3 regions of the Mucilaginibacter inviolabilis genome follow, and region 2 is predicted to be linked to each of the others. Evidence: riboswitches for the same ligand, from Rfam matches in the RefSeq annotation. Region 2 holds a riboswitch; each other region holds the start of a gene.
The links. A riboswitch is a leader RNA that binds a small molecule or an ion and turns the genes downstream of it on or off. The one in region 2 is predicted to bind S-adenosylmethionine.
Positions count from the first base shown of each region.

Region 1: linked by a shared signal. The riboswitch ahead of G7092_RS24775 (acyltransferase family protein) and the one ahead of G7092_RS03885 (O-acetylhomoserine aminocarboxypropyltransferase/cysteine synthase family protein) in region 2 are both predicted to bind S-adenosylmethionine.
Region 3: linked by a shared signal. The riboswitch ahead of G7092_RS08035 (peroxiredoxin family protein) and the one ahead of G7092_RS03885 (O-acetylhomoserine aminocarboxypropyltransferase/cysteine synthase family protein) in region 2 are both predicted to bind S-adenosylmethionine.

Region 1 is NZ_JAANAT010000004.1:281,215-292,230, reverse strand. Features, by position in the region: gene argH (argininosuccinate lyase) at 1-74, opposite strand, end outside; gene G7092_RS24780 (hypothetical protein) at 242-1,600, shown strand; SAM riboswitch class I at 1,735-1,843, shown strand; gene G7092_RS24775 (acyltransferase family protein) at 2,266-3,354, shown strand; gene G7092_RS24770 (bestrophin family protein) at 3,511-4,443, opposite strand; gene G7092_RS24765 (hypothetical protein) at 4,468-4,947, opposite strand; gene G7092_RS24760 (HAMP domain-containing sensor histidine kinase) at 5,052-6,419, opposite strand; gene G7092_RS24755 (response regulator transcription factor) at 6,403-7,101, opposite strand; gene G7092_RS24750 (YdcF family protein) at 7,146-7,901, opposite strand; gene G7092_RS30555 (YtxH domain-containing protein) at 8,318-8,539, shown strand; gene G7092_RS24740 (alpha-L-rhamnosidase) at 8,806-11,016, shown strand, end outside.
Region 2 is NZ_JAANAT010000001.1:984,452-995,467, reverse strand. Features, by position in the region: gene G7092_RS03915 (DUF6089 family protein) at 1-705, shown strand, start outside; gene G7092_RS03910 (SRPBCC domain-containing protein) at 826-1,209, opposite strand; gene G7092_RS03905 (acetate uptake transporter) at 1,246-1,836, opposite strand; gene gpmA (2,3-diphosphoglycerate-dependent phosphoglycerate mutase) at 1,940-2,629, shown strand; gene G7092_RS03895 (homoserine dehydrogenase) at 2,705-3,940, opposite strand; gene G7092_RS03890 (homoserine O-acetyltransferase family protein) at 3,940-4,995, opposite strand; gene G7092_RS03885 (O-acetylhomoserine aminocarboxypropyltransferase/cysteine synthase family protein) at 5,084-6,409, opposite strand; SAM riboswitch class I at 6,663-6,773, opposite strand; gene G7092_RS03880 (trans-sulfuration enzyme family protein) at 6,963-8,078, opposite strand; gene G7092_RS03875 (hypothetical protein) at 8,158-8,685, shown strand; gene mqnE (aminofutalosine synthase MqnE) at 8,773-9,969, shown strand; gene G7092_RS03865 (histidine phosphatase family protein) at 10,066-10,686, shown strand; gene G7092_RS03860 (menaquinone biosynthetic enzyme MqnA/MqnD family protein) at 10,701-11,016, shown strand, end outside.
Region 3 is NZ_JAANAT010000001.1:1,995,806-2,006,821, forward strand. Features, by position in the region: gene G7092_RS08015 (TonB-dependent receptor) at 1-2,482, opposite strand, end outside; gene G7092_RS08020 (cytochrome-c peroxidase) at 2,591-3,553, opposite strand; gene G7092_RS08025 (YceI family protein) at 3,735-4,397, opposite strand; gene G7092_RS08030 (peroxiredoxin family protein) at 4,481-5,803, opposite strand; gene G7092_RS08035 (peroxiredoxin family protein) at 5,832-7,148, opposite strand; SAM riboswitch class I at 7,374-7,478, opposite strand; gene G7092_RS08040 (protein-disulfide reductase DsbD N-terminal domain-containing protein) at 7,922-8,368, opposite strand; SAM riboswitch class I at 8,576-8,690, opposite strand; gene G7092_RS08045 (family 2A encapsulin nanocompartment shell protein) at 8,840-9,760, shown strand; gene G7092_RS08050 (family 2A encapsulin nanocompartment cargo protein cysteine desulfurase) at 9,744-11,016, shown strand, end outside.

The sequences.
Region 1 (11,016 bases), on a different contig from region 2:
TCCCTGTCGCGGCCAACAGTAAAGCTCTCTACCAGTTCATTTACATTGGTAGTTTTTTGCCATAACTTACTCATGATGCAAATATGTACATTAAGGAGAAATAAACCCCAAAAAAATGAATAATCCCTAAATCTGTATTAAACCTTTTTAATATTTATAAGTCATAATTATTACCAATATTTTACAATGCTTTTAATCTTATTTAATATTAAAACATTACCTTAACCATCATTTATTACCTATGAAAAATAACATTTACCTTATTATTGCCGCTGCTTTATTGCTTAACAGCTGTTCAAAGAAAAATGATATGCCGTTTTACCCACCGCCGGCTAAGGCTGTTATAAAGGATGCAGGCACTATTGCTTTTAAAATTGCACCCCTGGCCGGTAATCAGGTGCAAATTTTTCTGCGGTATGATCAAAATCCCGCACCTTCAAAAATCATCCTGAAACAAGATACCAATACCTTACAGACTGTAACTGTATCTAAAAATAATACTAATAACTACTCGGCAATTATTAATTACGCTTTTAAACCCGGCGTTAAGTACAATTTCAAAGTGCAAACCGTTGTGACTTCAGATACTATCCGTCAATATAGTATTAATGATTATACCCATCAGTTTGTTCAGGCTTTTAATTATAAAAAACTATTGGATCTGAAACAAAGCCTAGGCCCCGAAGCACTTGACATCTCACCTTCCCGAAATTATTTATTTATAACCGACGATGTGAATAATGTGCTTTATACCAAAAGAATATCATTGAAAACTTTTGCAGTGGATGTTATCAGCGATAAATTACCATCCACCTTTATAAGAGCTGTATCAGATAATGAGTTACTTATTTACGGTGATAAAAATACAGCCAGTGTTCCACCGGTAACTATTGACCGGGGTAGCGACAGGGTTACGTTAGCTAAATACAATATAAACACGCAACAATCAACTTTTGTTGATTTTGTATCTTCGGGTTACGGCCGGATTTCCCGTATTGTCAATAACCATGTATTGGTAACCAATCCTATATTTGAAGATAAAACAGCTTCGCTTATTAATCTGGCCGATCTGTCAAAAGTGAAATATTCATTGGATAATTTTGATTTTACCCGCATAAACGAGTATAGTGCAAACCATATCCTGTATGCTAATAATTTGATTAACACTACCAATGGCTCTATGTCTACCCCGCTGAATCTTGATCAAAATTCCGGTTTAATTGATATTGATAATACTTCGGGCTATGCATTTGTGAGTTCGGCAAAGGAAAATACAGCTAAAGATATATTAACTGCCTTCAGCGTTTATAAAGATGGTTCCCCTGTATATCAATCAGCCTATACCTATGGAGACGGAACTTACCCTCCGGTGATAGCCAATATAAAAGGCGATATCTTAACTTTTTACAGAACCTTCAACTACAGTACCCAGGTACAAATAGACGGGTATTATACCTTAAATTTGAAAACTAAAGAAGTAAAACTTGTTCAGGCCGACGGTAACGGTAATCTGTATGTGGTGAGCGATTATCAGCTACAAGATGGCAGCATTATATCCGTAAGGACCGATGGTGTATATCGTATAACTCCTGCCAATTAATTTTAATCTACTGAAATTAAGACAGATAAATACAAAATTCATTAAAAGAATAAAATATTCTACTAAATCTATAGGATTTATATAAAAACAATTTTATATTTGCAGTGTCAACAACGACAAATAGTTCTTTATCACGCTTATCAAGAAAGACTGAGGGAAAGGCCCAAAGACGTCTTAGCAACCTGTACATCCGCATAATGTAAAAGGTGCTAATTCCTGCTCCGCATAGGAGAAAGATAAATAAGATCTTACCCTTCCATCTTCCATAAGTGATTTATAGTTTTTTTTAAAAAGTCGCGTGACCGAGAGGATAGGTTAAGGTCTGCAAAACCTTCTACGGCAGTTCGAATCTGCCCGCGACGTCAAATTTTCTCCCTTACTTTTATACTATTTATCGCCCTGAGATAAAATCCAGGGACTTTGATGGTGAAATCACATAACATTAAAGATAAAACATGGATGTCTCGGTGATCTCCGTCGAACCATGATGGGCAAGGCTTCTAAGGCCATAAATTCCCAATAATCTACATGGCATACAGCAAGCCTTCGGTTCCCTGCCAAATTTCAAATCGAAAAAAATTGGCTAAATCGTTATTATTTGGTATTCTTGGAATTTATGCACAACCCCGGTGCAGCTGCTTTTATCCTGTATAAACCAAACACTAATGATCGAACACAAACTCAATAACGAGATTCTAAAAACTAAACAACACTTTGAAATTCTTGATGGCTTGCGTGGTATCGCGGCCTTCGCCGTGGTAATTTTCCATTTTATGGAAATAGCCTATTCCGATTACAGTCAAAACTTTATCGGGCATGGTTTCCTTGCAGTCGATTTTTTCTTTTGTCTGTCGGGTTTTGTGATCGGGTATGCTTATGACGACCGTATTGGTAAAATGGGCATTATGGAGTTTTTTAAATCCCGGATCATCAGACTGCACCCTTTAGTTATTTTTGGCTCGGTACTGGGCCTGTTAGCGTTTCTTTTTGATCCTTTTGGCGGTCACCCGGAGCTGTACAGCGCAAGCAGGCTAATCCTGTTATTTTTAATGTCTATACTGCTTATTCCCTTCCCGGTAATGCCAGATCGTTATTTTAACCAATTCGGCTTTAACGCTCCGGCATGGTCGCTATTTTGGGAGTATATAGCCAATATTGTTTATGCTTTTGTCCTTTGCCGTGTTAATAAACGGGTATTGCTTGTGTTAGCGATATTGGCGGCAGTAGGTCTTTGTTTTGTGGCTTCTCATTCCGGAAACCTGATGGGCGGCTGGGGTAAGGGCAACTTTTGGGATGGCGGCGCCCGCATCAGCTATTCGTTTTTAGCCGGCTTATTGGTATATCGCTTTAACTGGATCATCAAAAACAAACTGGGCTTTTTAGGACTGGCGGCGCTGCTGGCTTTAGCTTTCCTGATGCCTTTCTCTACTAAATGGAACTGGCTTTCCGAAACCCTGGTAGTGCTCTTTTACTTCCCGCTATTAATAGCCTTAGGTGCAGGCGCAGCCTTAACCCAGGGGATAAAGAAATTGTGCGTATTCTGCGGAAAAATATCATACCCATTGTATATGACCCATTACTCGGTAATGTGGATGTTTGGGAAGTATTACGCTGCTCACAAACCGGGGCCTGGCCAATTGGGATTAATTATCCCGGTTTCGGCCATATTGCTGGTTGGAATAGCTTACCTGGTGATGGTGATCTATGATATACCGGTACGCAGATATCTGACAGCTAAAAGGAAGCAGGCTTAGATACTAACCATGTCCTCAACTTTCCATATACTTATAACAAACGACAGCCCGGCTCCTTTTTTAAGGATGCCGGGCTGTTTGATTTAAAGCAACAGGAGAGCCAAAAACCACTCGCTCAGTAGGCAATCAATTAACTATTAACTACTTATAACCTTATTATAAAATATAGAATGCCGCCTGTTTTTGCTGCTGGTTGTTCGTCACCATATCGGTCACTTGTGGCATTTCGTCTTTCAGCATTTGTTTCAGATCCTGCTCAATTTTCCGGCTGATGGCGGTGGTAGGAGTATCTGTCGGCATATTTTCAAATGGATCTTGCAAATGGATAGCCATTTTTTCGATCAGGAAAAATGCCGACGAAATAGCGATCACCAGCGGCACCTGTAATATGCCAAAAGACTCCATCAGGCTAAAAGGTAACAGTAGTACAAAAAACAATACTAGCCAGTGTATATACACGCTATATGTAGCCGGGAATACGGTATTCTTGATCCGCTCGCATCCACCCATGGAGTTCATAAAACTGGTCAGGGTGCCATCCATAGTTACCTGCTGGTACTCGTTAACCCAACCCAGTTTGTACAAAGTGCGCAAATCATGCCCTTGTAACTCATTTAAAGCCAGCGGCACATGATCTACATTACGAATATTCCGGACATCATCATCGCTTAAAAACGCCTCCAGGTTTTGTTTAGCATCTTGTTTACGCAGGTGGCGGCTCAAACTGTAGCACCAGGCTATCTGCCGTTTTACAATCCGTTCTTTGAGCGCCCACTTCTCGTCGCCGTCAATACTGCTGTCAACAAAGGTGAGTACCTGGCGGGTAATCGTACGGCAATCATTCACAATGCCGCCCCACAAAATACGGGCCTCCCACCAACGACCGTATGCCTGATTTGACCGGAAAGCCAGTAACAGGGATATAATAGTACCCAATATGGTAGGTACCGTTAAGGGGATGGAAACTTCTCTCAAGTCATAGTACTGATGCACCAGGTAAATAGCCGAGGCATAAATGGCCACCATGATGAGTTCTTTTTTTATTTTTCCGAATACATAGGTAACCGGGATGTTTTCTTTTAGTAGCATGATATTTAATAATTTAGGGGTTAATTACTCTTGTTCTGTTAATTCTGGCTCCTTGGCAATGAGGTTTACTATTATGCCATCTGTTTCTGTGTTGTCAAGCACCCGTTTGCCGCATTTTTCAATCAGCACTTCGGGGTCAATGCTATTTTTAAAAAGTAACTGATAGTTATCGTGCGGTGGCACAATGGCATCCACGTTATGTGCATCCAGGTAGTTATTAAAAACCGCCACGGTACTGCCATAAAAAATATCGATATGGATACGGTTGATCAGGTGACTGAAGTCTTTTTCAAGATCGCGGCAGCGGATATAAAAATTATCAGGGATCTGCCTGTACTCAGTTGAACGACGCGACAGCATCAGCAGTTCGCCTATGTTATCAGTAATCTTCAGCATGTGTACCAGCCTGATATCTACTTTTTGCGGATAGTATTGCTGAGCTATGGTTGGTATACTTTGGAGCGATTGGTAGGTAAAATCGGTGGGGATGAACAGCGTTTTCATAGTCGTAATTATTAATGGTTAAACTTGTACTGTTTTGTTTGATACAAGTGTAGCCACCAATAATTAAGATGATCTAAGAAAGTTATTAGAAATTGATTAGAGTTTTACGCCGATGCCTCTACAGGTAAAAACACCTTGATCTCGGTACCTTTACCAACGTCTGAACGAATACCTATACTCCCCCTGTGCAAACGAATAATGTTAAGTGTTAGAGGTAAGCCTACCCCATGTCCTTCGTAGCTGTGCGTATTGGAGGCCCTGAAAAATGGTTCAAAAATATGCTGCAGTTCACTTTCGGGTATACCTATGCCCTGGTCTGTAATGGAGATAATCACTTTATTATTTTCGGTCAGCAACCTTATTTTCACCATACGGTTGTCCGAATATTTACAAGCATTGCTGATAATGTTGGTAACGGCCAGGCGCAGTAAGTTACTGTTACCGCTTACATAAAGCAAGTGCTCGTCGGTTGGCATATCTTCCAGATCAATCTGTATATTACTGTCGATATTGATCCTTTTGATTGATTCTGAAGCGGTCATCAAGAGCTCATCAATCCGGATGCTTTCCCAGCGCTGTTTTTTACCGTCAAAGCCCGATTGTGCAAGCGTCAATAAACTATTCAGTATCTGTCCCAGCTTTTCAGCCTCAGAGTAGATGATACCAAATACCTCTCGCTGCTCCGGGCTTACATCAGTTTTACTTATGGCCAGTTCAGCTTCGCTACTGATAATGGTTAAAGGTGTACGCAACTCGTGCGAAGCATTGCTTACAAAGTTGTTTTGCGTTTCAAAAGCGGTTTCCAGGCGGTTAAGCATGTCATTGAAGGTATAAGATAGTTCGGCTATCTCGTCCTTGCCACTCAATTCATCCAGCCTAAAATGCAGATTATTGGCCGTTATATTTTTAACATTATTAATGATACGCCGTACCGGCTGAAAGGTATAAAAGGAAAATATTTTACCTATAAAATAAACCAGAATCATAGCCGCCAAAAAGCCATAAACCAATATTCTCTGCAGATCTTTCAATTCCTGAAAACCGGATGGGTCAATGGCCGAAACAATAACAATATATTTACTATTACCTTTTGTAAATACCCTGCCAGCATAAAAAATATTATCAACCTTATAGCGTGCCGCACTATCTTTTAAGATATTTTTAATAAAACTGCTTTTAGCATCAATTCCTCCATTTATATTAATTTTATTAAGTGTATCCGTGCTAAAAAAATGTTCTTTTTCTGATTCCAGTTTTTCCAGATAACGGTTTCTCACTTCCTGATAAGCCTGGCTTTTGGCACCAGGAAACAGGTGCACCTCGGCCGATATATTTACACGGGCTTCCAATCGCTTAAAAAAATCGTCGAAACCAAACCTGTATACCAGGTAAAAAATAGTGATATTGAGCAATAACAATATCACGCCAGAAAGTAACAGGAACAGTAAGGTTATTTTACTTTGTATTTTCATCGGGCTCTCCCTCTTTCATGATATATCCCATACCAAAAACTGTGTGTATGAGTTTTGAACCACCACCTTTTTCTAATTTTCTGCGCAGATAGTTTACATATACATCAACCACGTTGGTACCCATATTAAAATCAATATCCCATACACTTTCCAGTATCTGGATACGTGACAGTACTTTTTTCTGATTCTTTACAAAATACTCCAGCAGCCGGTACTCTGTAGCCGTGAGTTTTAATGGTTCCTGGTTACGGTAAGCTATTTTTGATTCGGCGTTAAGCTCCAGGTCGCTGATGGTAAATATATTTTTAGGTTGTAGCTCGCCGCTTTTACGACGTAGCAGCGTTCGCAAACGTGCCGCCAGTTCGGCAATTTTAAAGGGTTTTACCAGATAATCATCGGCACCACTATCTAAACCATTCACAATATTTTCGGTAGAGTCAAGCGCAGTAAGCATAATAACAGGCACTGTTTGTTTTTGCTGCCTGATGAGCTTACACACTTGTATGCCGTCCATTACGGGCAGCATAACGTCTAGTATCACCAGGTCAAAATCATGATCAAGCGCCATTTGCAAACCGGTTGCTCCATTTCCTGCAACGCTTACTTCGTAGCCAAATTCTGCCAGTCCGCGCTTTATTACCGATACCACATTGGGTTCATCCTCAACCAGTAATATCCCCATAGTATTAATTTGTATAAATTTTAATCTCCAAACGCTAAAGCATATTAACCGCGTCCGGAGATATAGTTAACAGCAAGACCAATTATTTCTTTGATATAAAAGCTCCATTTGTTTAGCGAATCGGCACTGGGCACAAACTCGCTTAAACTAAAATTGCCGGTTCCGGCCATATAATTACAAGGATATGGTAATACATCAACACCCATTTTTTTAAAGATCCGTACCGAGCGGCGCATATGAAAAGCAGAAGTTACTAATAAATACGGCCCCCGCTGTGCATGCTTTTGAAGCAGGGCTTTTGTTAAAGATGCATTTTCCAAGGTATTACGCGATTGGTCTTCTATCAGGATGCAGCTATCCGGGATCTGCGCAGCCTTAAGCTGATATTTAGCCCAGGCTCCTTCCCGAAAAGCAGATGGGTTTAAATTGCCGTTACCTCCCGAAATTAAGACGTATTTCACCCTACCCGTCTTTTGCAAGAGAACCCCTTGTATAAACCTGTCGGCCGCAGGACCGAACATACCACGACCTTCACTATCGTCTGATGCAAAACCTCCAAGCACAATGGCCGCACTATATGTTTTGCCTTTTTCCAGCTCAACGGGTGCTATGTCCCAAGCATGGGCCAGCCGGTTGATCAGGAATGAATTAGAAAAAAAATAAAGCACCCCGATACCCCATAACAGATATTTGCGTTTACGTTTTATGTTCTTTGCAAAAGCCGCCATCAGTAATAAAACAAATACATATGACAGTGGAAAAAGCAAAAACGCCAATATTTTCGACAGGATAAAAAACATATACAGGTATACTTTTGTCGTAAAAGTAATTAAAATTTAGAGTCAAGATAATAAGAATCAGGAACCAGGAAAAAACAGAGATCATTTTGTCCCCTCCGGTTCTCCGGAAAGGGCTCCGGAAGTTACATAAGGACAGTCTATAACCCAGAGCCCTCTGCAAGAGGTCCAGAGTGGACAAAAGTGGGTTTACATGGTTTACACTTTTCATGGGTTACCCTTATTTAAATTATTTAAAATCAATAAATTACATAACAATCATCAATAAAATATGTAAACCATGATTTTTACTAATTTGCAATTAGCTGGCTTGCTGTTTAACTATGCTCCTGATCCCTGATTCTTATACTCTGGCTCTTAACTCGAGCATGTAACAAACTGGCATCATCATTGTCATACAAACAATAAAAATTAAAATTATGGGCTTACTAAAATTTCTTGTCGTTGGTGCAGCGGTTGCATACGGCATAAACTATGTTACCAAAAAGGGGCCGAATGGTAAATCGATCATTGATGACCTTACCGAGAATGGGCCTGAATGGATGGATCGTGCAAAAAGATACGGCGAACTTACCGTAGAGCAAATAGCTGCCCGCACTCAAAATTTCAGAGACAATTTCAGAGATAACAGCAGGTTCTAAAACAGCTGTTATATTGCTATACACAATATTCTTTTTTAGGTGATAACCGAAAGGCTCGATATGGCCCGAAAATGCTGAAACGGACAGCATTCACGGTGTTGATACAATAAAAAAATGAACGCGGTTATTATAGTTTAAACTACTCCCTGTAATACCTATTACCCCTTCAGGACAGTGAGGGTTGCGCAAGCAAAAATATCGGCTTAACATTGCTATAAGCCCTTAAATTATCTTGCTTACCTTTATAAACCGCTTTATTGCACCGTATGAAACAACTTTTCTGTAAGCCCGCGCTTTACATCGCTTTACTATTTCATTTTTTCATCGCTAACACAAGCTTCGCAGGTTCACCCGGCAAAGCGGCAGGTTTACAATGCGAACACCTAACTAATCCTATTGGCATCGATTCCCGGTATCCACGCTTAAGCTGGTTATTGGTTGATGAAAGACAAGGTGCCGCCCAAACTGCTTATCAAATTAGTGTTGGTACCGATTCAATTAGTGTAATTAACGGTAAAAGCAATATCTGGCAAACTACTAAGGTTGTGTCTTCAACAAGCCTGGTAAGCTATCAAGGTAAGCCTTTACAACCATTCACCAAATACTATTGGCGGGTGCAGCTGTGGGATCAGGCAGGTAAAAAGCTCCTGCCATCGGATGTAGCCAGTTTTGAAACCGGGATGATGGATATGCGCAACTGGCAAGGATCATGGATAAGTGATAATAAAGGCATAGCGGTAAACCCGGCGCCATATTTTCGGCATACATTTAAAGTTGCTAAACAAATTCGCTCGGCAAGGGCTTATATTGCCGTGGCAGGCTTGTATGAATTATATATCAACGGCCAAAAGATCGGCAACCACCGCCTCGACCCCATGTATACCCGGTTTGACAGGCGTACCTTGTATGTAACTTACGATGTTACCGCGCAACTGCAAAACGGCAAAAACGGCATCGGGGTTTTGCTGGGTAACGGCTGGTATAATCACCAAAGCACGGCGGTATGGTATTTTCACCAGGCGCCATGGCGTGGCAGACCAACATTTTGTATGGATCTGCGTATTACTTATACCGATGGTACGGTGGAGACCGTAAGCTCCAATACGCAATGGAAAACATCTTTAAGTCCTGTTGTATTTAACAGCATTTATACTGCGGAACATTATGATGCCCGCAAAGAACAACCCGGCTGGAATACGTCCAACTTCATCGATACTGCCTGGAAACAGGTGATCAACCGTTCGGCTCCTTCACAAAATATTGTAGCACAGAGCATGCAGCCCATCCGTAATGTGGAAGAGATAGCTGCCAAAAGCATTACCAAAATTGACAATAACTTATGGGTATTTGATATTGGGCGAAATATCTCCGGCGTGAGTAAGATCACTGTGAAAGGCGATTCGGGCACGGTGATCCGCCTAAAACACGCTGAGCGACTGAACAAAAACGGACATGCCGATCAATCTAATATCGACCTGCATTACCGCCCTACCGATGATAAAGACCCTTTCCAGACCGACATTTTTATTTTGAGCGGCAAAGGCGAAGAAACCTTTATGCCCAAATTTAACTACAAGGGCTTTCAATATGTAGAGGTGAGCAGTAGCAAACCTGTAGCGTTAAACAAAGAAAGCCTGAAAGCTTATTTTATGCATAGCGATGTAGCGCCCATCGGCACAGTTACTTCATCCAACAAAACCATCAATCAAATATGGAGTGCCACCAATAACTCCTACCTCAGCAATCTGTTTGGTTATCCTACTGATTGTCCACAACGCGAAAAGAACGGCTGGACAGGTGACGCCCATATTGCCAGCGAAACGGGATTATATAATTTTGACGCCATTACCATTTATGAAAAATGGCTGGCCGATCATCGCGATGAACAACAACCTAACGGGGTGCTCCCTTCCATTATCCCAACCGGCGGTTGGGGTTACGAATGGGGTAACGGCCCCGACTGGACAAGCACCATCGCCATTATCCCCTGGAACATTTATTTGTTTTATGGCGATAGCAAACTACTGGCGGATAGCTATACCAGCATCGAAAAGTATGTAAACCACATTGATGAGCTTTACCCAGCAGGCTTAACCACCTGGGGTCTGGGCGATTGGGTGCCGGTAAAATCCGTATCGCCTGTTGAACTAACCTCTTCTGTATACTATTATACCGATGCCTGCATTCTGGCAAAAGCCGCTAAAATATTGGGAAAACAGGCCGATTTTGTAAAATATTCGGCACTGGCCAATAAGATCAAAAATGCCATCAATACTAAATATCTGAACACCGAAACCGGCATATACGGCAAGGGATTGCAAACAGAACTGAGTGTACCGCTTTATTGGGATGTGGTACCGCAAAACCTGAAAAGTAAAGTAGCCGCCAACCTGGCGCAGCGTGTTGCAGCCGATAATTACCACCTGGACGTGGGCATCCTTGGAGCCAAAGCCATTTTAAGCGCTTTAAGCGATAAT
Region 2 (11,016 bases):
GGATCAACTAATGACAGATTTTCTTATGCACACATAGGTTTAGAATTTGCTTTGGGTAGCCGTAAAAAACCTCAAATGGCAACACACAACCCTGTATCATCAATGCGTAAGGAGTACTTATGGGAAAATCAACAAACCAAAACTGCATTACAACAAGAAATTGATGCAGAAAAAGCTAAAAACGACCAGTTAAGAAATGATTTGAACACTACTAATGCTAACCTTGCCAAATTAACAACTGATAGTGATGGCGATGGAGTACTGGATATTAATGATAAATGTCCAAACACACCTTCTGGTACTAAAGTAGATGGTTCTGGTTGTCCATTAGCTAAACCGGTTATTGTTGTAACTGAAGAAGACAGAAAAGTGGTTAAGGATGCGATCAAAAATCTGGAATTTGATTTAGGTAAATCAACCATCCGTGAGCACTCATTACCAAGCTTAGACAGAGTTGCCAACTTACTGATCGAGAAAAACTTCAGCTTAAAATTAGCAGGCCATACTGATAACACAGGTTCTAAAGATCTAAACATGAGATTATCAAAAGACCGTGCAGAATCAATCAAATCTTACTTAGTAAGCAAAGGTGCTAATGCATCACGTATTGAGGCTACAGGTTATGGTCAATCACAACCAATTGCATCTAACAAAACAGCTGCTGGCCGTCAGGCAAACCGCAGAGTTGAATTCACACTATATTAATAGTTGGATTTCAGTTTAGACACAATTTCTAAAACAACAAAGCCGCTCAAATGAGCGGCTTTGTTGTTTTATGATATATTCTGATCAACCTTTTTTATCCAAAGCTTATCGTCAAAACTTTTATTCTCCTTCAAAAAAATCAATCAGGCCTCCAAAATAACTATTGTTCCAGCCATCAACCATATCATCAAAATCACTATCAGGAATGTTGGTATGCCTTAATTCAACAGACGATCCTTTTTTATCAGGATGTAGCTTAATGGTTACGATGGAATTATCAGATTCTCCTTCAAAATACCATTGCTGCACAATTTTTTTGTTTAGTTCAAACTCCAGGTTTTTTCCGGTAATACTACCATCCCACATGGAAAATTCAGAGCCTGGCTCGGTTGACATTTCGGCTGCTTCACCCGTCCATAATTCTATGGTGATAGGATTGGTTAGGGCCATATAAATCTCTTCGGGGGTGGCCGGTATGCTGTAATATTTTTTAAAATCTTTCACCTGCGCAATTTAGCAGAATTATTTTTAGCTTTTAAATTAAACATTAACAGGGCCAACTGGTAATACTACTTTGCCGTACACTTCATTCAACACATTGGCAATACCGGTATATATGGCAGATGCACCGCAAATTATACCTTCATATCCAGCCAGGTGCTTTATACTACTATTACCAGTAGCATCACCGGCAACCAGCAGAAAGAATAATATGGTTAACGAAGCAAATACAAACTGTAATGCACGATTTAGTTTCAAGGTTCCAAAAAACAATAATAGCGTGAATATTCCCCAAATGCTTAAATAGGCACACATGGCACCTTCTGATGGTGCTGCGCCCCAACCTAATTTAGGCATCACTATTAAACCTACTAACGACAGCCAAAAGAATCCATAAGAGGTAAAAGCGGTTAAACCAAAAGTATTATTCTTTTTGGCTTCAATTACACCAGCTATTACCTGTGCCAATCCGCCATAAAATATACCCATAGCCAGTATCATAGTGTTCATTTCAAAAAAACCAGCATTGTGAATGTTTAATAATACGGTGGTCATACCAAAGGCGCAAAGGCCCAGAGGAGCAGGGTTGGCAATGCCATCTTTAACAGTTACAGGTGTTGTAGGAATCATAATAGGTTAGATTTTTTAATTGGTTCACTGCAATCTAACTGATTTATAAATATTAAGCAAATTTTTACAACTCAAGGGGTACTTTTGCGTTAAGTATTTACCTATGCAGAAATTAGTATTGATACGTCACGGCGAAAGTGCCTGGAATTTAGAAAACCGCTTTACCGGCTGGGAAGATGTCGACCTTTCGGAAAATGGATATATACAGGCCCGAAATGCAGGCAACATTCTCAAAAAAAATGGCTATAATTTTGATGTTGGCTTTACATCTTTTCTTAAACGATCCATTAAAACCCTGCATTTTATTTTAGAGGAATTAGACCACCTTTGGATACCGGTTGAAAAATCATGGCGATTAAACGAGCGCTTTTATGGTGCTCTACAGGGGATGAATAAAGATGAAGCTATTACTCAATACGGACCGGATCAGGTCCATAAATGGCGCCGCGATCCTAATGAGTATCCACCTGCTATTACCAAAGAGGATCCCCGTTACCCGGGGCACGATCTGCGGTATAAAGGACTCACGGAACGAGAACTACCTCTCACTGAAAACTTAAGCGAAACCATGGATCGTGTTTTGCCTTTCTGGAATGAGCGTATCGTAAAAGCCATGCGACGTAATCAAAAAGTAGTGATCGTTGCCCATGGAAATAGCTTGCGTTCCTTAGTAAAATATATCGATTTATTGAGCGATGAAGAAGTCAGTAATCTCGAAATACCTACTGCTACTCCTTTGGTATATGAGCTTGATGAGGGATTGAACAGGATAAAACACTATTACCTGGAGTAAGGGCCCCCTAACCCCCTAAAGGGGGAATATACTTGGCTAATGCTTTGATAATTCCCCCTTTAACTTATATCATTTTTATACAGCTTCAGCTACAAGTGTTTTTGTTGATGCCAAAGTCACTCCGGTTAGCTGATCAGCAAAAGCAATGAAAGCTTTGCTCTCAGAAATAAGATCCTGGTTATCGATCAGATCTTGCAGATTAACTTTTCCGATAACAAATTTGTAGCTGCCTGAGTAATAACGTTCCTGTATATGCTTAAAGTTTAACGCTTCCACCAGGCTTTCATCATCATATCTCAGGTAAATATTCAATTCAATGTTATTGGTAAAGTTAAGGTCGGTCTTTTCTTTAGCCTTTTTATATTCATACTGGTAGTTATAACGCAGGGCCGCGATATCAGACAATACAGCCGATCCGGTAGGATGGCCACCTGCGCCTTTACCAAAAAAGAATTGTTGATCAGCAAATGCTGCCTGTACGGTTACGCCGTTGTATTCATATTCTACATTGTATAAAAACTCTGTTTCGTTTACAAATTTAGGCAATACAAATAGGGCTACATTTCGCTCGTCCAATTCTTTGGCTACAGGAACCAGTTTTATTTTCAGGTTTTTTTCGCGGGCATATTGCAAATCCTGTGCGCCCAGGTTTTGTATGCCGAAGTTAAATACTTCATCTGGCTGCACAATTACACCGTAAGCATGCGCAGCAGCTATTACCAGCTTGTATTTGGCATCAAAACCACCAACATCACTGGTTGGATCGGTTTCTGCAAAACCAAGGTCTTGTGCCTGTTTTAGGGCGCTGTTATAATCCAGGCCCTCAATAAAGCCTTTGGAAAGTATATAGTTTGATGAACCGTTAAAAATACCGCTTATGGAGTGAAGTAATTCATTGTCATAATACTCCTCCAGGTTACGGATAATAGGGATACTACCACAAACCGCACCTTCATATAATAAAGATGTACCATGTTTATGCTGCAACTCGATCAGTTCTTCCAGATGAAGCGCGATCATTTTCTTGCTGGCCGAAACCACATTTTTACCCGAACTTAAAGCTCTTGATACAATTTCAAAAGCAGCCTCAGTATCATTGATCAGCTCAACAATGGTATTGATCTCCGGATTATTAAGCAATTCATCCCGATCGGTAGTAAATAAATGTGCCGGCAGGGAGCGCTCTTTATGCGGATCCTTGATAGCAAATTTTACAATTTCAATGTTTAAATTTTTGGTTTTAACGATATCATAAAGCCCCTGCCCAACAACTCCAAATCCAAATAATCCGATATTTAACTTTTTACTCATTACGCTGTACGTTGTAATTCTATAATTTTTCCTTTTACATCGGTTTTAAAAAACGATGTGATAATATTTGTTAATGCTTCTGTTTCAATTAAAAATCCATCATGCCCATAAAACGAATCCAATTCAGCAAAAGCTGATTTCGGGATATGCTGGAACAGGTATTGTTGCTCATCAATCGGGAATAATACATCAGAATGAATCCCAATAACCAGAGTACGGGCTTTGATCTGACTTAAGGCTTTTTCAACCCCATGACGACCACGACCCACGTTATGTGAATCCATAGTTTTGGTGAGATACCAATAGCTATATGCGTTAAACCGGTTCACCAGTTTTTGCCCCTGGTAGCTTTGATAAGTCGATGCACGGTAATCATCCGTTTTATCATCGCTTTCCTCTTGTTGGGTTATGGAATAAGTTTTATATCCACGGTAGGAGAGCAGAGCTATACTTCTGGCCGCTTTAAGCCCTTTTTGGCCACCATCTGGCGTATTGGCATAAAAAGTACGGTCGGTAGTAATAGCCAAACGCTGCGACTCATTAAATGCGATACCCCATGGAGAATGACGCGCATTTGTAGCTATCAGGATCAGGTTTTTGATCCGTTCAGGTTCTATAATAGCCCACTCAACTGCCTGTTGACCGCCAAGTGAACCACCTATCAAAATATGTATATTATTGATTTGTAAATGATCAGCGAGTAACTGATGTGCTTTTACGATATCCCTAATAGTAAATTGCGGAAACGCTTGATAATAAGGCTGCCCACTTACCGGGTTTACACTTAGTGGATTGCTTGTACCATAAGGCGAACCCAGGATATTGGCACACACAATAAAATGCTCTTCGGGATTAAAAAGGAACCCGGTACCTACCAAACCTTTCCACCAGTCAAATACATCGGCATTGGCGGTAAGGGCATGACAGATCCAGATCACGTTGTCTTTCGCCTTATTCAGTCTGCCATAGGTATGAAAACCAATTTCCAGATCCTGTATTTCCTGGCCCGATTCGAATTCAAATGCTTCTGTGTACTTAAATATTTCTGTATTCATCCTTTTGTTTTGTTATTCGGGTGGTTTCAAATCTTTGGTTCAGACTTAAAACCATCCCTTATAACTTTACTATATCACTTAAAAAAAACTATACTAACTCTGCGGCAAGCTGCTCTACTTTGGCAAATGCCTGTTCAAAATCGGCCTTGATATCATCAATATGTTCAATGCCTACTGATACCCTTAACGATGTTGGTGTTACACCAGCAGATAACTGTTCTTCGTCAGAAAGCTGCTGATGCGTTGTAGCAGATGGTTGAATGATCAGCGTTTTGGCATCACCCAAATTGGCCAGATGGCTTACCAGTTGAAGGCTGTCGATAAAATGACTTGCCTGTTGTTTATCGCCCTTAATCTCAAATGACAACACCGCTCCAAAACCATTTTTTAAATATTTTTTTGCCAACGCATGATACGGTGACGATTGCAGACCCGGATAACTAACTTTAGCTACCTGCGGATGTTGCTCCAGCCATTTAGCTAATTCCAGCGCATTATCTACATGGCGTTGTACCCGTAATGACAAAGTTTCTAAACCCTGAATATTCAACCAGGCATTAAACGGCGACTGTGAAGGGCCGAAATCACGCAGACCTTCAACACGGGCACGTATAATAAACTGGATGTTACCAAATGGGCCGTCAATACCAAATACATCGGCAAATACCAACCCGTGGTAACCTTCAGATGGTTCTGTAAACTGTGGATATTTACCGTTACCCCAGTTGTAATTACCTCCATCAACTATAACACCTCCAATGCTGGTTCCGTGTCCACCGATCCATTTGGTAGTTGATTCTACCACGATATGTGCACCATGCTCCAATGGGCGAAATAAATAACCTGCGGCGCCAAATGTATTGTCGACAATCAGGGGCAGGTCATGTTTTTTAGCCAATGCTGCTACCTTTTCAAAATCAGCAATGGCAAAACCCGGGTTGCCTACTGTTTCCAGGTAAATGGCTTTGGTTTTATTGTCGATTAAAGCTTCTAGATTTTCAGCAGTATCATCTTTTGCAAAACGAACATCGATACCTAAACGCTTAAAAGCTACTTTAAACTGATTATAGGTTCCGCCGTACAGGAAAGGAGAGGTCACAAAGTTATCACCAGCCTGTAATATATTGTTTAAAGCAATGAATTGTGCCGCCTGCCCCGATGCTGTAGCCAAAGCTGCGACACCGCCTTCTAAAGCCGCTACCCGTTTTTCAAAAACATCGGTAGTGGGGTTCATAAGACGCGTGTAGATGTTCCCAAATTCCTTCAGCGCAAAAAGATTAGCACCATGCTCCGCGTTTTTAAATACGTATGAGGTGGTTTGATAAAGTGGTACAGCGCGTGAACCAGTGGTTGGATCGGCTTCCTGGCCGGCGTGTAATTGAAGGGTTTCGAATTTTAAATTGTTGGCAGACATAGTTGTAAGATTGAAATGTGTTTAATTAATTTTTTGACGATTTGATGGATTTTTAACTTGCCGGTAAATGATCTTTACCAGTTGTTGCAACACGTTTGTTTTTCGGGATCGGAAAAAGAGGACGTGTTAAGTCGATCAGCAGCAGCAACACATACACATATTGCTGATATTTGAGCAAATAGATTGTATGTTACCGTTTGAGGTATTAAAAATGTTGTGCTGACTAAATTTAATTAAACTTTTCATGGTTATAAATTTATATTCCCCGGGGTTATTTTCCGGGACAGGAATTGGCACCTTCTCCAATTTTGGAGGGTTGCCAGCGGGTCATTGAGCCTGATCTCTCGCCGCTTCTTTATAAATCAAAACCCGAACTATCGCGGAGAATTGATCAATGGTATCGCTACCAAATATTGTTGCAAATATAGGGTGATATAATTTAAAAAACCAAATTAAATTTTTCTTTGAGGTAAAAGGTGAAAGGTTAAGGGCAAAAAGTTTTATGTGGATGACCATAAAAAAGCCTTTTACCTTTCGCCCTTCACCTTTATCCTTAACTCAAGGCTTGCTTCAAATCTGCGATTAAATCATCAATATGTTCTAAGCCAACAGATACTCTGAGGAGATTTCTTGGAGTCTTGGTATCAGGCCCTTCCACAGTTGCCCGGTGCTCTATCAGGCTTTCAACTCCTCCCAAACTGGTGGCACGAGTAAATAAGCTGAGTTTATTGATGATGTTATGCGTATCGTTTTCATCACCCTTAACAATAAAGGATAACATGCCGCCAAAAGCCAGCATTTGTTCTTTAGCGATGTCATGTTGCGGATGCGATGGCAAACCGGGATATAGCACCCGCTCAACTTTAGGATGTTGCTCTAAAAACTCAGCCAGCAGTTGAGCGTTTTGTACATGGCCTTTAACCCGATAGGGCAATGTTTTAATACTACGAACGAGGTAATAACAATCAGTTGGAGAGGGGATAGCGCCCCCCATTTCCTGTACCTGGCGTATTTTTTGCCACCACTCGCTTTTTTCGGCAGTAATTAATGCGCCACCCATCAGGTCGCTATGGCCGCCAAAATATTTGGTTGCTGAGTGCATCACGATATCTGCTCCTAATGAAAGCGGCTGCTGGCATATCGGAGTAGCAAAGGTATTATCACAAACCACTCTGATACCTTTGGCTTTGGCAATAGCCACTACCTTTTTGATATCAGTTATTTTAAGCAGCGGATTTGATGGAGTCTCCAACCATATCAATCCTGTTTCTGGCCTGATGTGCTGCTGCAACACCTCTGTATCGTTTACATCGATAAAATCAAAAGTTAAAATGCCGGCAAACAGATTTTTAAGCTGGTTACGTAAGCCATGATACATATCATCGGGCGCTATAATGTGCGTCCCCGCGGGCAGCGACTGGAAAATCGACATGCCCGCAGCATTACCCGATGAAAAAGAAGCCGCATCCACACCATTTTCCAGCTTAGCCAATACATTTTCCAACGACCAGCGGTTAGGGTTTGATGACCGGCTATAGATATGCCCGCCCGGGAAATCACCATCAATACCACGTTCAAAAGTGGTAGATAATATAATAGGCTGTATTACAGCTTTTGACGATTCGTCCTTTTTATTCCCCGCATGGATAGCTATAGTTTCAATCTTCATTTGGCCAAATTAAATAAGATTATTTTTATAAGGTGTAGCGGGGGAAATAATTTTTCCGTAATATTTAAAAACCTGCATCATGAAAACACTTTACTTATCCGCTATCATTATTTTAATTTCAATGGCTGGCTGCAAAAAAGATAACATTGCCAATGAAAGCGACTTTAATAAAAGCTATAACATCTGGTTAAGCTTCAAAAGCAACGCACAAAATTCATATCAATATACCACTAGCTCGGGATCTGTTTTCGGTTATGGATCGGAGACTAAAATCAGTGTAATTAATGGTAAAATTGTTTCACGTGATTTTATTTCGACGCAACTTAGGCGAAACGGCACCAGTCAAAAAGATACCATAAAACAATGGCACGAAGACGCTGACCATATCAATACACATTCTAACGACACAGATGAGTCACTTACTTTAGATGCTGTTTATCAAAAGGCTAAAACCGTTTGGCTTAAGGCTGATAAGAAATCCAACAGCATTTATTTTGAAGCAAAAAACAACGGCATGATATCCAATTGCGGCTATGTTCCAAATGGTTGCCAGGATGATTGTTTTAATGGTATAACCATAGGCGCAATAACCTCTATGCAATTTTAGTGTCATTTACTTCCATCCACTTTGTAATGAATTATCTCATAAAGCATAGTTTTATGCTTTTTAGTACATTTGCGCAAAGTTTTTTTCATGGAAGCTGAAGGTAATTTACAGTTATTATTACAAAATCCGGATCTATCCGCTGATTTAAAGCACATTGCCGAAAAAGTTCTCAACAGTGAACGCATCACCTTTGATGAAGGCGTGATCTTGTACGAGCAGGGCGACCTGGGTTATCTGGGCGTTTTGGCCAACTACATCCGCGAAAAACGGCACGGGCATAAAACCTATTTCAACCGTAATTTTCATATTGAGCCTACTAATTTGTGTGTTTACGACTGCAAATTTTGCTCATACTCACGCCTGCTGAAACAAAAATCAGAAGGCTGGGAGTACACCATGGACGAAATGTTTAACATGGTGACCAAATATGACGGCGAACCGGTAACCGAAGTACATATAGTAGGAGGCGTTTTGCCACAATATGATGTACCTTTTTACCAGGAACTTTTTAGTCGTATCCGCGCCCATCGCCCGGAACTGCATATCAAGGCATTAACCCCGGTTGAGTATCATTATATATTTAAAAAGGCCAAAATTGACTACGCTACGGGCATGCGCCTGATGCAAGAGGCTGGCTTACAATCGATACCCGGTGGTGGTGCCGAAATTTTCCATCCTGAAGTACGTGACCTGATATCTAAAGATAAATGTACCGGCGATCAATGGCTGGCTATTCATGAAGAATGGCACAAACTGGGTGGCCGCTCCAACGCTACCATGTTATATGGCCATATCGAAAAATTCTGGCATCGGGTTGATCATATGGAGCGCCTGCGCCAGTTACAAGATAAAACAGGAGGTTTCCAAACATTTATCCCGTTAAAATTCCGCAACCAGGATAACCAGATGTCGCACGTACCAGAGTCAACGGTGGTTGAGGACCTGCGCAATTATGCCGTGGCACGTATCTACCTGGATAATTTTGATCATATTAAGGCTTATTGGGCCATGATCAGTCGTACTACAGCGCAATTATCATTGAACTTTGGGGTTGATGATATTGATGGCACACTGGATGATACCACCAAAATATACTCCATGGCTGGTGCTGAAGAACAGCACCCGGGCATGAGCACCAAACAATTGGTTGAGCTGATCAAAAATGTAGGACGGCAGCCTATTGAGCGCGATACTTTATATAATGTGGTAACCGATTTTACTAATTTTGAATTCCCAGAAACTGAACCCAAACCGCAGTATTACAAGTTGCCGGTAATTAACTAGATAAAAAGCTTAAAGCAGAAGGCTAAAAGCCGAAAGCAATATAAAACAAGCGATAAAGCTTTAGGCCTTCGGGTTTAGCTTTCAGCTTAAAAATGAATGATACAAAAAACCTTATATATAGTTCGCCACGGCCAAACAGAGCTTAATAGACTAGGCGTTGTACAGGGCCGGGGAATGGATACCGATTTAAATGACGAAGGCCGCACACAAGCGTCTCAATTTTATGAAGCTTACAAAAGTGTACCTTTTGATAAAATATACATATCGGCATTGAAGCGTACCCAGCAAAGTATTCAGCCTTTTATCGATTTGGGTATACCGTATCAGAAATTATCAGGTTTAGACGAACTGGCCTGGGGAATACATGAGGGGCAACCTGCAACTGCGCAAAACAAAGCCGCTTTTTTACAAATTATGCGCGACTGGTTAGATGGCCGCCTAGACAGCAAATTTGAAGGTGGTGAAAGTCCGAATGAGGTAGAAATACGCGAGCGCGAAGCGCTTAATGTAATCATGAGCCATCCCGAGGAAAAAACCGTATTGATATGTATGCACGGCCGGGCTATGCGTTTGTTGCTTTGCATCCTAAGCGGAAAATCCCTTACCGAAATGGATACCTTTCCGCATCAAAACCTGGTTCTATACAAAGTAATATATGACGGCGAAAAATTTGAGATCGTCGATTTTAACAACTCCGAACATTTAAAACAATCCTGAAAGAGAGCGTTTCTGTGAATAAAATAAGAATATCAGCTGTAAGCTACACTAACACCAAACCCTTTATATACGGCATCCAACATAGTGGAATATTAGATAAAATTGAATTGAGCCTGGATATGCCGTCAGACTGCGCTCAAAAACTAATTGATGATGTGGTTGACATCGGACTGATCCCGGTAGCAGCCACCCTGAATTTGCCGCATTGGGAAATAGTATCCGAGTACTGTATTGGTGCTGTTGGCGCTGTAAATTCGGTATTTATTTTCAGTAATTGTGATGTTAAGGCCATCAAATATCTGCAGCTTGATCCGCAATCACGTTCATCCA
Region 3 (11,016 bases), 1.0 Mb from region 2:
ATACGGTGCGGGCCAGGAAAGTAAATTTATCTATGCTGTAAATACCCTGCAGGTTAATTTTTTGACCGGGAATATTAGTGGTTACCCTGGCACGCTCTCCCGGGCTCAGGATCACGTTCTTGTAGGCTTCCAGGCCTTTTGGGGTATTTACTTTGGTTACTTCGTTCTTAGCAAAATTACCGCCGAATAAAAAGTTGATATTCCCTTTGTTCAGCAATACGTTATAGCTGCCTGTAAACTCAATCCCTTTGGTGCGTGTACTAAATTCGTTATAAAAAAAGTTAGCCTGAGCCGCACCGGTTTGTTGAAATAATGCCTTTACATCGGCAGGCAGATTGGCATCTGTAGCTGTAAAATTGCCCGTATTACCTACCCGGTTATCAATATTAATGAGGTAAGCATCCACAGTTAACTCCACATTACTGCCTGGTGCCGAGGTTAGACCAATGGTATATCCTTTTGACTTTTCGGGTGATAGTTTGGGGATACCGAGTGCCCTTGCCGCAGCACTTTGATTCGATGCGGTCAGGATATCAACACCCCTCCCTTGCTGAAAGGTAGTAGATACCGAAGTGTAATATGATTGTGCCAGATCTGGAGCGCGGAAACCGGTATTGGCAGATCCGCGCAGGTTTAACCAGGGTGCAAAGGTATACCGGGTTGCGGCCTTCCAGGTAAATACATTACCAAAATCCGAGAAATACTCGGCTCTTCCTGCGGCTGATACCAGCCATTCTTTAGTTACATTCAATTCAACATCGGCATAACCGGCAGTTACGGATCTATTTACATCAACCGCATTCTCGGGCCTGAAACCCAGGTGGATCTGTGAACCAGCTGCAAGGCCATTCAAGGAAGTAACTCCTGCTGATGATAAATAGGGTATGCCTCCGGTGGTTGTATCTATGTCGACGATGGTGCGTTGGTCGGCTTTGGAATAGGAAGCTTCTTCCCCTGCTTTGATCTGGAAGGTCTCCACCCGGTGTTGCGCGCCAAAGGCAATGTTGAGCCCCTTTAGTATTTTATCAAAATAGCGGGTAAAATCTAAAGCAGTGGTGTTTTGACTGGCATTATAACTACCGGCATCAAAACTGGTAGGACTTTTTAAACCCAAACTGGCATTCAGTGAATTATCAACCCGGTTGCCAAAAATATTTTTACCATAAACATTGGAGAAATCGACATTCCAGTCGCCTACTTTACCTTTTAAACCTATGGCTATGGATTCATCTACAATGTTGTTTTCCATGGCCGGTAAAAAACCGTCGGGATAAATAAAGTTGTTGTTCCTGGATGTCCAGCCCGGTAAACGATACGTTGCTGTAAACTGCGAATTACGACTGCTGATACCACCAAAAGCATATAATTCAGCTGAGTTTTTTAAGGGAAGCCCAGCATTAAAAAACAACAAAGCATCCTGACCGGCATTGGATCCGCTGGCGCGCTGATCAAAAAAATGCCTGTCGATACCGCGGCTTTTTAATATAGCATCGTCAATATCTTTAGTATAAATAGCATCGTAGCCCCTAGTATTGGCACCGCCACCGTATATCGGGCCATTATAAAGCCCGGCATCAGCCTTACCTGATGGCAAAGAAATAGCCTGAGTAGCATATTCTGTAGTAACGTTAATATACCCTCCGTTGCCCAAACCTACGCCATAATTTACATTGGTACGTGTTACTGCGCCATCACCACGACGGCGTGTGCTTCCGGTGCTGCTTACAGCCAAATCATCTGTTTTTTTCTTCAGCACAATGTTGATCACCCCGGCAATAGCGTCTGATCCATACTGGGCCGCAGCACCGTCACGCAATATCTCAATGCGATCAATGGAGCCCGTGGGTATGGAGTTCAGATCGTATCCGGTTGACCCATTACCCAGGCCTCCATAGTTTACGTTGGCGCTTTTATGTCTGCGTTTTCCGTTAACCAACACCAATACCTGATCCGGGCCGAGGCCACGTAACTGAGCCAAACTCAATGCCGATCCCGCATCACCGGCATTACTGCCATTCACCGAGTGGAAGGATGGGGATATGTACTGCAGTATCTGCGTTACACTTACCTGCGGTGCCGACTCCAATAAGGGTTTAATATCAATAACATCAACAGGCGATGCCGAGTTGAGTTTAGTACGATTAGCATTGCGCGAGCCAACGATCTGCACTTCATTCAAGGCATTACCGGCAGGTTTCAAGCTAATATTAAAGTTCTTAATACCGTCAATCTCTACCTCCTGACTTTCAAAACCAATAAACGAAAACACCAGGTATTTACCATTACGTATCACTATCTCGAAAGAGCCATCGGCTTTGGTAACCGCTCCCTGGTTAAGACCTTTTACGGTTACCGACACACCCGGCAAGGGCGCTTTATCATCTGCGGAGGTTACTACTCCGCTTACCGTTCGTTTTTGTGCCCATACATTTTGCCCGTAAAGCAGGCTGAGAAATAAAATTAAGCGTACAATTTTCTTCATTTTACAATAGTTTAAAGGCAAAGCAGCGGCCCGGGCAAGGCGAAAAACACCTGCCAGCACCTTACTGATACCCAGATCAATTAATTATTTATATAGGGGATTATATTTTCAATTAGCGGCGATCTTTTGTTTAAAGCGGTCGTCGGTGAGTGCTTTTAAAAATTCAACAATGTCATCAATTTCGCTGCTGCTGAGGTTTAAAGGTTTATCAAGTGAGAGGTCGCGGTTAATACCATCCTTAACTACAGCCGAAGGGTCATTATAATATTCCACCACGCTGCGCAGGGTTTTAAACTTGCCATTATGCATATAAGGCGCGGTAACAGCCACATTGCGTAAGCTCGGGATCTTAAATTCGCCGTCTTCCGTTTTATTTTTGGTGATCACCGAACGGCCCGGATCGTTCAGATCCTTCCCGTTATACAGGCCGATACTTTTAAATCTGTCGGCTGTAAAATCTTCGCCCGAGTGGCAGTTGTTACAATTGGCTTTACCAATAAACAATAACCTGCCACGTGCAGCGGATGCGGATAAGGCATTATCATCTCCATTGATGTACCGGTCATAAGGGCTATTTGAGGTTTCCAATGTACGCTCAAATGAAGCTATAGCCTTAAGCAAGTTATCTTTGTTGGCAGGTGCCTTAAATACTTTTTGAAAAGCCGCAGCATAAACTACATCATCATTCAATCTTTTAACCGCTTCATCCAGGGACAGCCCCATTTCCGTGGGCGATGTGATAGGTCCCATAGCCTGTTCTTCCAAGGAAGATGCGCGTCCGTCCCAAAAAAGATGTGGCCGGCCTGAAAGATTAGTAAGTCCCGGTGAATTTCTGGCAGTGCGGTTACCTTTGATACCCAAGCTAAAAGTAACGGTATCGGCAAAAGCAAATTCCGGCTTATGGCAGGATGAACAACTGATAGTTTTATCCAGCGATAATATCGGATCGAAAAAAAGTTTCTCGCCCAGTTGCTCCTTGCTCTGTACCTCATCCCTGCCGCTCATAAAGCCGGTGAGACTTATTATTAAACTAAATACAGTTAAAATTAATAGCGTACTTTTCTTTTTCATATCAAACTACAGGTATTCCAGAACTTTCGCCGGGGCATACATGAGCCGCTACCCCGGCTACTCGTTCACTAACCACCAAATCCGGCTTTTTTGGATACTTTTTAGCCAAAACAGTGGCCATTCGCTCCATAGAGCGACTTTAATTGTGTTGTATCTTGTTAAAATTTGTTAAAAAACGGGCTTACTGAGCGTTGGCCACCAGGTTCACATTAAGATCAAAATCATCGTAGATCACTTTGTCGCCCAGGTTTTCGAAAAAATTCTTCGACCTGAATTTGATATCATACTTGGTACGGTCGACTGTAATTTTGGCGGTAGCATTTAACTTTTTCCCATCAACTTTTACAGCAGCCGGGAAACTCACATCATTGGTAATACCCTTAATGGTTAATTTGCCTTTAACATCATATTGGTTACCAGATGTTTTAGTTGCGGAAACGATCACAAAATTTGCTTTTGGAAACTTATCAGTACTGAAAAAAGTTTCGCTTTTAAGGGTGCTTACCAGTTTATCGTTCGAGGCCTGATCAGTTAGGTCGGCATCAGTAATGGTATTCAGGTCGATATCAAAAGTGCCACTTTTTAAAACATTATTTTCGGCTGTAAACTGGCCGTTACTTATTTTAACCTCGCCGTTATGATCGCCGGTTGCTTTTTTAGCTTGCCAGGTAAGTTTACTACCCTGATTATCAACCTTAAAACTTTGAGCCTTATAGTGTCTGTGTGCCGAAATAGTTTTTATCGGAAGGTTGGCTGTAGTTGTATTTGGGGTAAAAGCTGTAGCTAAAGTTGCTATAGAAATAATAGCTGCGGAATAAGTTGCGATGGTTAGTTTAGTTGTCATGGTGGATAGTTGTTTTGTATCTGTTTTCAATATGTTAAATGTTACCCGGTAAAGTATTAAGCTTTACCGGGGTGTATTAATGATTATTTACCTTTTTGCGTATTACTTTGAGAGTCTACTGCCGATGCACTGGCCGGAACTGGTTCTGCGATCAGTTCATCTAAAAGCTTATTGAATTTCTGCTCGTAATCTGCATAATACTTGCCTGTTACCGTGCCGGTATAACCTGTGTATATCTCCCTTACATCACCTTTACGATCGATAATGATTGTGGTTGGGAAAGCTATAAACTTATTCAGGGCAGGTAATTTTTGCGATACCAGCTTTTTATCGGCCAGGCCACCAAACAGGATATCGTACTGGATATTGTATTTCTCTTTCAGTTTCCCTAAGGTATACTGTGCATACTTCAAGCTGTCTTTTTGCTCAAAACCTATGGCTATGGCTTCTACACCTCGATTGTGGTTTTTGTTAAACCAAGGCGATAGAAATACCGTCTGATCTGTACAATTGGGGCACCAGGTACCAACAATCTCAATGATGGTGACCTTGCCTTTATACTTGGCATCGCTTAATGATACAGGCTTGCCTGTTAAATCTGGAAAAGTAAAATCGAGCTTTTTGTAACCCTCTTTCAAATAGGTAAGTTTGTAGGGATCAGGCAACTCGGCTTTATCATCCTTCACGGCATCAAACTTGGTATTATCATAAATTCCCTGTCCTATCTCTCCGCTTAAAGTACCATCGGCATTGATCTTTCCTTTATAGATTTTGGGACTCGGTCCGGTAAAACCTGATAGCTCAAATTCATCGCCCTGAACGGTACCTTCCAGCTCCCGGCTATCACCGGTTACCTGCATAATAACACCGGTAAGCTTGTTACCTGTTTGCTTTAAAATGGCTATCTTATTAGGTACCTGTTCTTTTGAATAAACTTTAAGCTCCCATTTACCGGTTAAGTTAGCTGCAGGAGCTACATCCTTACCTGGTTCAACAAAGCGGTAGCTTTTGCCATACTCAGCTATAAAAGGCAAGGAATTGCCTCTGAAACCAGGTACCAGGCTACGATATTCACCGCTCAGAGTCCCGTCATCTTCTATTTTGGCAACCAGGGCAGCATCATAGGTATTCATTTTTATAAATACCGAATCTTTGCCGATACGCTGCACATGAAAATTATCACGGCGGCTTCCATTAAGCAAGGTAAATACGGCATGTTCGGCATCTTTACCTTTAAACTCAAAGTTGAATGGTACTTTTGATTCGGCCACGGTAAATACGCCACGCCATACACCTTCTTTTATAAATTTTGCAGAAGGTGGGATATCTGCAGCTACGGCGGCTCCGCTAAACAACAAGCCTACTGTCAGGCATTTGAATGAAGTAATCAGATTAAGTGTTTTCATTTGATTGATTATAGATAGGTTAATAATGTTAGTTTCCCGGATGTGTAGCCGAATCTTTTACTGCTGCACTTTCAGGTGCAGGTTCAGCTATCAGTTTATCCAGCAGCTGGTTAAATTTCTTTTCATAATCCTTGTGGTATTTACCGGTTACCGTACCTGTATAGCCGGTATATATTTCGCGCACATCGCCATTTCTGTCGATAATAATAGTTGTGGGGAATGCAATGAACTTATTGAGCGCAGGGAGTTTTTGAGCAACTAGCTTTTTATCTGCCAAGCCACCAAAAGCTATATCATAGTTGATAGCGTATTTTTCTTTGAGTTTACCCAAAGTATACTTGGCATAATCAAGACTGTCTTTTTGTTCAAAACCAATGGCTATAGCCTCTACCCCACGATTATGGTTTTTATTGAACCATGGCGACAGGAATACAGTTTGATCTGTACAGTTAGGGCACCACGTACCTATAATCTCTACAATCACCACTTTTCCTTTGTACTTATTATCGCTCAGCGACACGGGTTTACCGTCGATACCCGGGAAAGAGAAATCAAGCTTTTTATAGCCTTCTTTTAAAAATGTAAGCTTATAAGGATCGGGCAATTCCACTGTTTCATTTTTGGCGGCATCAAACTTCAGATTTTTGTAGATCCCAAAGCCTTCTTCTCCGCTAATGGTACCATCGGGATTGATTTTTCCTTTGATAATAAACGGACTTGGGCCTGTAAAGCCGCTCAGGGCAAACTCGTCGCCTTGAACAGTACCTTCCAGCTCACGGGTGTCACCTACTACGGTCATCACAACCCCAGTAAGTTTATTACCTTTTTGTTTTAAAATGGCGATAGATGCAGGGACGGCTTCCTTACTATAGGTCTTGATTTCCCATTTACCGGAAAGATCTGCCTTTGGGACAACATCTTTACCAGGTTCCACAAAGCGATAGCTTTTACCGTATTCGGCAGTAAAAGGCAGTGAGTTGCCTCTGAAACCGGGTACCAGGCTACGGTATTCGCCACTTATTTTACCATCGTCTTCAATTTTAGCTACTAAAGCCGCATCATAGGTATTCATTTTTATGTAAACAGAATCTTTGCCTATTGCTTTCACATGGAAATTATCACGGCGCGAACCATTGATCAGCGTAAATACGGCGTGTTCGGCATCTTTACCTTTTAGTTCAAAATTAAAGGGTACCTGCGATTCACTTACTGTAAATACACCTCGCCAAACACCTTCTTTAATAAATTTGGAGGGAGGATTTTTATCCGCAGCTAACGTTGCGCCGCTGATCAGCAAACCTAATGACAGGCATTTTGCTTTAGTTAAATAATTGTGAATGTTCATATTTTTATAAAATTTAGTTATTGGAAGTTTTACTATGATAATTGCCGGATTTGAGATTTGGGCACAACAATCCCATGGCCCTGTTAAAGACCGGAAAAAGCACACAAAAAAATTTTAGCTGTTAATGCTTAAAACCAAAAGGCAAACTGAATACTGCAACATCGCAAGGCTGATGCTGGTCGCACATAAGATTGTAGATACTTTAATGTTTTCATGACAATAGTTAATTTATATTTCTAAAAAAATTTCAGAAAAAAGTTTAGCACTTATTTCAAGCTGAAAAGTTGCTGAAGATCATCGAGACTTCCTCTCCCTTCGTCTTTATAAATCAACTAATTAATGGTGGGGTTAATTAGAATGCTGTAAAGATAATAACAATTTTTATAATTACAAGTAAATCTATAGATTTAGTATAATATTTTTAGTTTAGTTCAATTTTTAATATAATCAACATCCTGGACTGTACAGCACACGCCTGTTTTACCACCATAGCAAAGCAACGCACTTAGTACAGCCAGGATGTTGATCTTATTTCAGGATCAATTTCCGGGATGAACTGTGCGAATTAACAATACTGGTAACAACAGAAAAGGATGCCACCATTCTGTATGTGAGCGTTAGTGAGAGAATTCATTTTCAGATTCATGGTATTTGTTGTATAAGCCGGACGCAAAATAGGTGGTTTAGATAACCTTCAGTTTTGCTATCCATTTAACAGCTCAGTTGGTGGCGATTGATCTGTTAAACTATATTAATTTAAGTATTACGCTTTTTTATTTTACCGGGATACTAAACTCAACCTCCTCGGGCGGCAAACATTGCTTATCGCTGCATACCATATAATTTACGGTACCATTAACCGATGCCTGCCCGCTTTTAAGCTTTATTTTTTGTTGAAACGTAACCGACTGTTCAAAGTACTGCACATTCATGCTAAAGGCTTTTTCATACTTATTTACTGCTTTAGGCTCTGAGGTATTGCCATTTAGTATATAATTATCGCTTTTGGTAAATTTAAAAGAAGTACTTATCGGTCCGCCATCGGCAAGATGTTGTGAGTAAATATGCCAGCCTTTATCAATGGTTGCCTTTATAAATACAATAGCTTGCTCGTTATCGATCTTCTTTGCCCCGTACGACCATTTTACAGGTGCCAGGATCTGTGCATAAGAAACCGTGCTGATGATATATGTTAAGAATACTAGTAATAGTTTTTTCATTCGGGGTAATGTGCTGAAGATGTAGGTTTATTTTATTGCTGAACGCTTCAATTGTTAGCAACAACAATGCATATCTGCATGATAGGCACTGATTAAGGTTTGATAGGTTTTCATTTATAGCCAGGTTATAATTTTTCAGTTATCAATTTGTATTCTATAAAACTTACCGGGGACAGAGCTGTAGAGATATTTATATAAACCTGTAGCTTCTTATCTTTCCCCTTTAGCAGGAGCAGGAATTAGCACCTTTTACATCTTATAAATTTTGTACAGGTTGCCAAGACTTCATGGGGCCTTTCCCTCCGTCTTATCTCGATAAGTATTAAAGAACTGATGTGGCAAATATATAATTAAATCTATAAATCCTATAGATTTAATATATTTTATTTCTTATCATTGCAAAGCAGGTAGCCATTGATTAAACAGCTCCTCATCAATCATTCTTTAAGATAATTATTTACCATCAAAAAAATGCCCGATCAAAAACCAAAACAAACAGCCCTTGGCGATGTAGCTGCCAGACAGTTAGCAGTAGCAACACGTACCGTTCCGCAATTGTCAACCATTACACCACGATGGTTAACACATTTATTAAACTGGATCCCTGTTGAATCTGGCGTTTACCGGTTAAATAAGGTTGTTGATGCCAACAATGTAGAGGTTGATTGCTCATCGCGTGATGAACGCGAGCTTCCATCAACTTTTGTTGACTATGAAGAAAATCCACGTGAGTATAACCTAAGCGCTGTTAACACGGTGCTGGATGTACATACACGTGTTTCTGACCTGTACAGCAAACCTTATAATCAGATCAGCGAGCAACTGCGCCTTACTATTGAAATAGTTAAGGAAAGACAAGAGAGCGAACTGATCAACAATCCTGAATATGGTTTACTGAGCAGTATTGCCCCATCTCAAAAAATTAAAACAAGGCTCGGCCCTCCTACTCCCGATGATCTGGATGAACTGATAACCAAAGTTTGGAAAGAACCAGGATTTTTCTTGCTGCATCCACTGGCCATTGCGGCGTTTGGTCGCGAATGTACCCGCCGGGGCGTACCGCCGCCAACAGTATCGCTTTTTGGCTCGCAATTTATTACCTGGAGAGGTATACCGCTTATTCCATCTGATAAATTACCTATTGTCAATAATAAATCGAAGATCATTCTTCTACGTACTGGCGAAAGCAGGCAGGGTGTGGTAGGGCTTTACCAGCCAGGTCTTCCCGGAGAACAATCGCCCGGTTTATCCGTGCGTTTTATGGGTATCAACAATAAAGCCATCGCTTCTTATCTGGTTTCGCTTTATTGCTCCCTGGCTGTTTTAGTTGATGATGCCATTGCTGTTTTAGAAGATGTTGATTTAGGTAACTATCATGAGTATAAATATTAATCCAGACAATATACCCAGCGCACAGGAACTGGAACAGTTGGCCAATCAGCTTTTTAAAGCCGGTCCAACAGGTTTCTTCAGTCATTCTCCGGCATTTACCCCGCAAAGTCAGTCCCTTTTGGGCGAGCTGCCTGATATTAATTCCTTTGAAGCTCCTGCTGCCCCTAATCAATCTATTCCGCCCAGTACCATTGGTGGGGGCGGAATTTCGCCATCAGCCATAAACCAGGGAAATGCCGTAAATCTGAAAGATCCGCAAACCAGCTTTACCGATCCTAATTTAAATGGTAGTCAACAAACTTCACCCTCTGCGCCTGCGTACAGCTCGCCTGCTTTTGGAGGGCAGTTACCGGCACAACAGGGATTTAATTATGATTCTTATTTAGAGAAAACAGACCTGATCTCCCATAATCCAACAAAGCAGCAATTTCCTATCGAACAGTTATCTGTAGTTCCAGACAACCTGCTACAGCTTCCTTATCAACAGGATCAGCATTTTGAAACTGAATTGCGAAAAGTGCTTGATGGAATAAACACTTCCAGTCCCGGTATTTCCGTTCCTTTTAACGGGGCACCGTTAGCACCGGAAATACCATTCTACTTTTTAAATGGCAACCATGGTTTACCGAGCGTAAAACCCACGGCTGATAAAGCATCAAAAGCGGGGATCAGTAATATTATAGATCTCCCTTTTGATGTAAATATTATCCGGCGCGATTTCCCGATATTACAGGAACGCGTTAATGGCAAACAATTGGTATGGCTTGATAATGCTGCCACTACGCAAAAGCCCAAACAGGTAATTGACCGCATCAGCTATTTTTATGAGCACGAAAACTCCAATATCCATCGTGCCGCCCATGAACTTGCGGCAAGGGCCACTGATGCCTATGAAGGCGCCCGCAGAAAAGTACAGGCCTTCCTGAACGCAGCCTCCATAAATGAGATCATTTTTGTACGGGGGGCCACAGAAGCCATAAACCTGGTAGCCAAAAGCTGGGGCGAGCAAAATCTGCAACCCGGTGACGAAATTGTAGTAAGCCACCTGGAACATCATGCCAACATTGTTCCGTGGCAGCAACTGGCAGTAAAAAAGGGTTTGAAACTAAAAGTTATTCCGGTTGATGATGATGGGCAGATATTGCTCGACGAATACGTAAAACTGCTTGGCCCTAAAACTAAACTGGTTTCATTTACACAGGTATCAAATGCTTTGGGTACCGTTACCCCCGCCGCACAGATCATACAACTGGCGC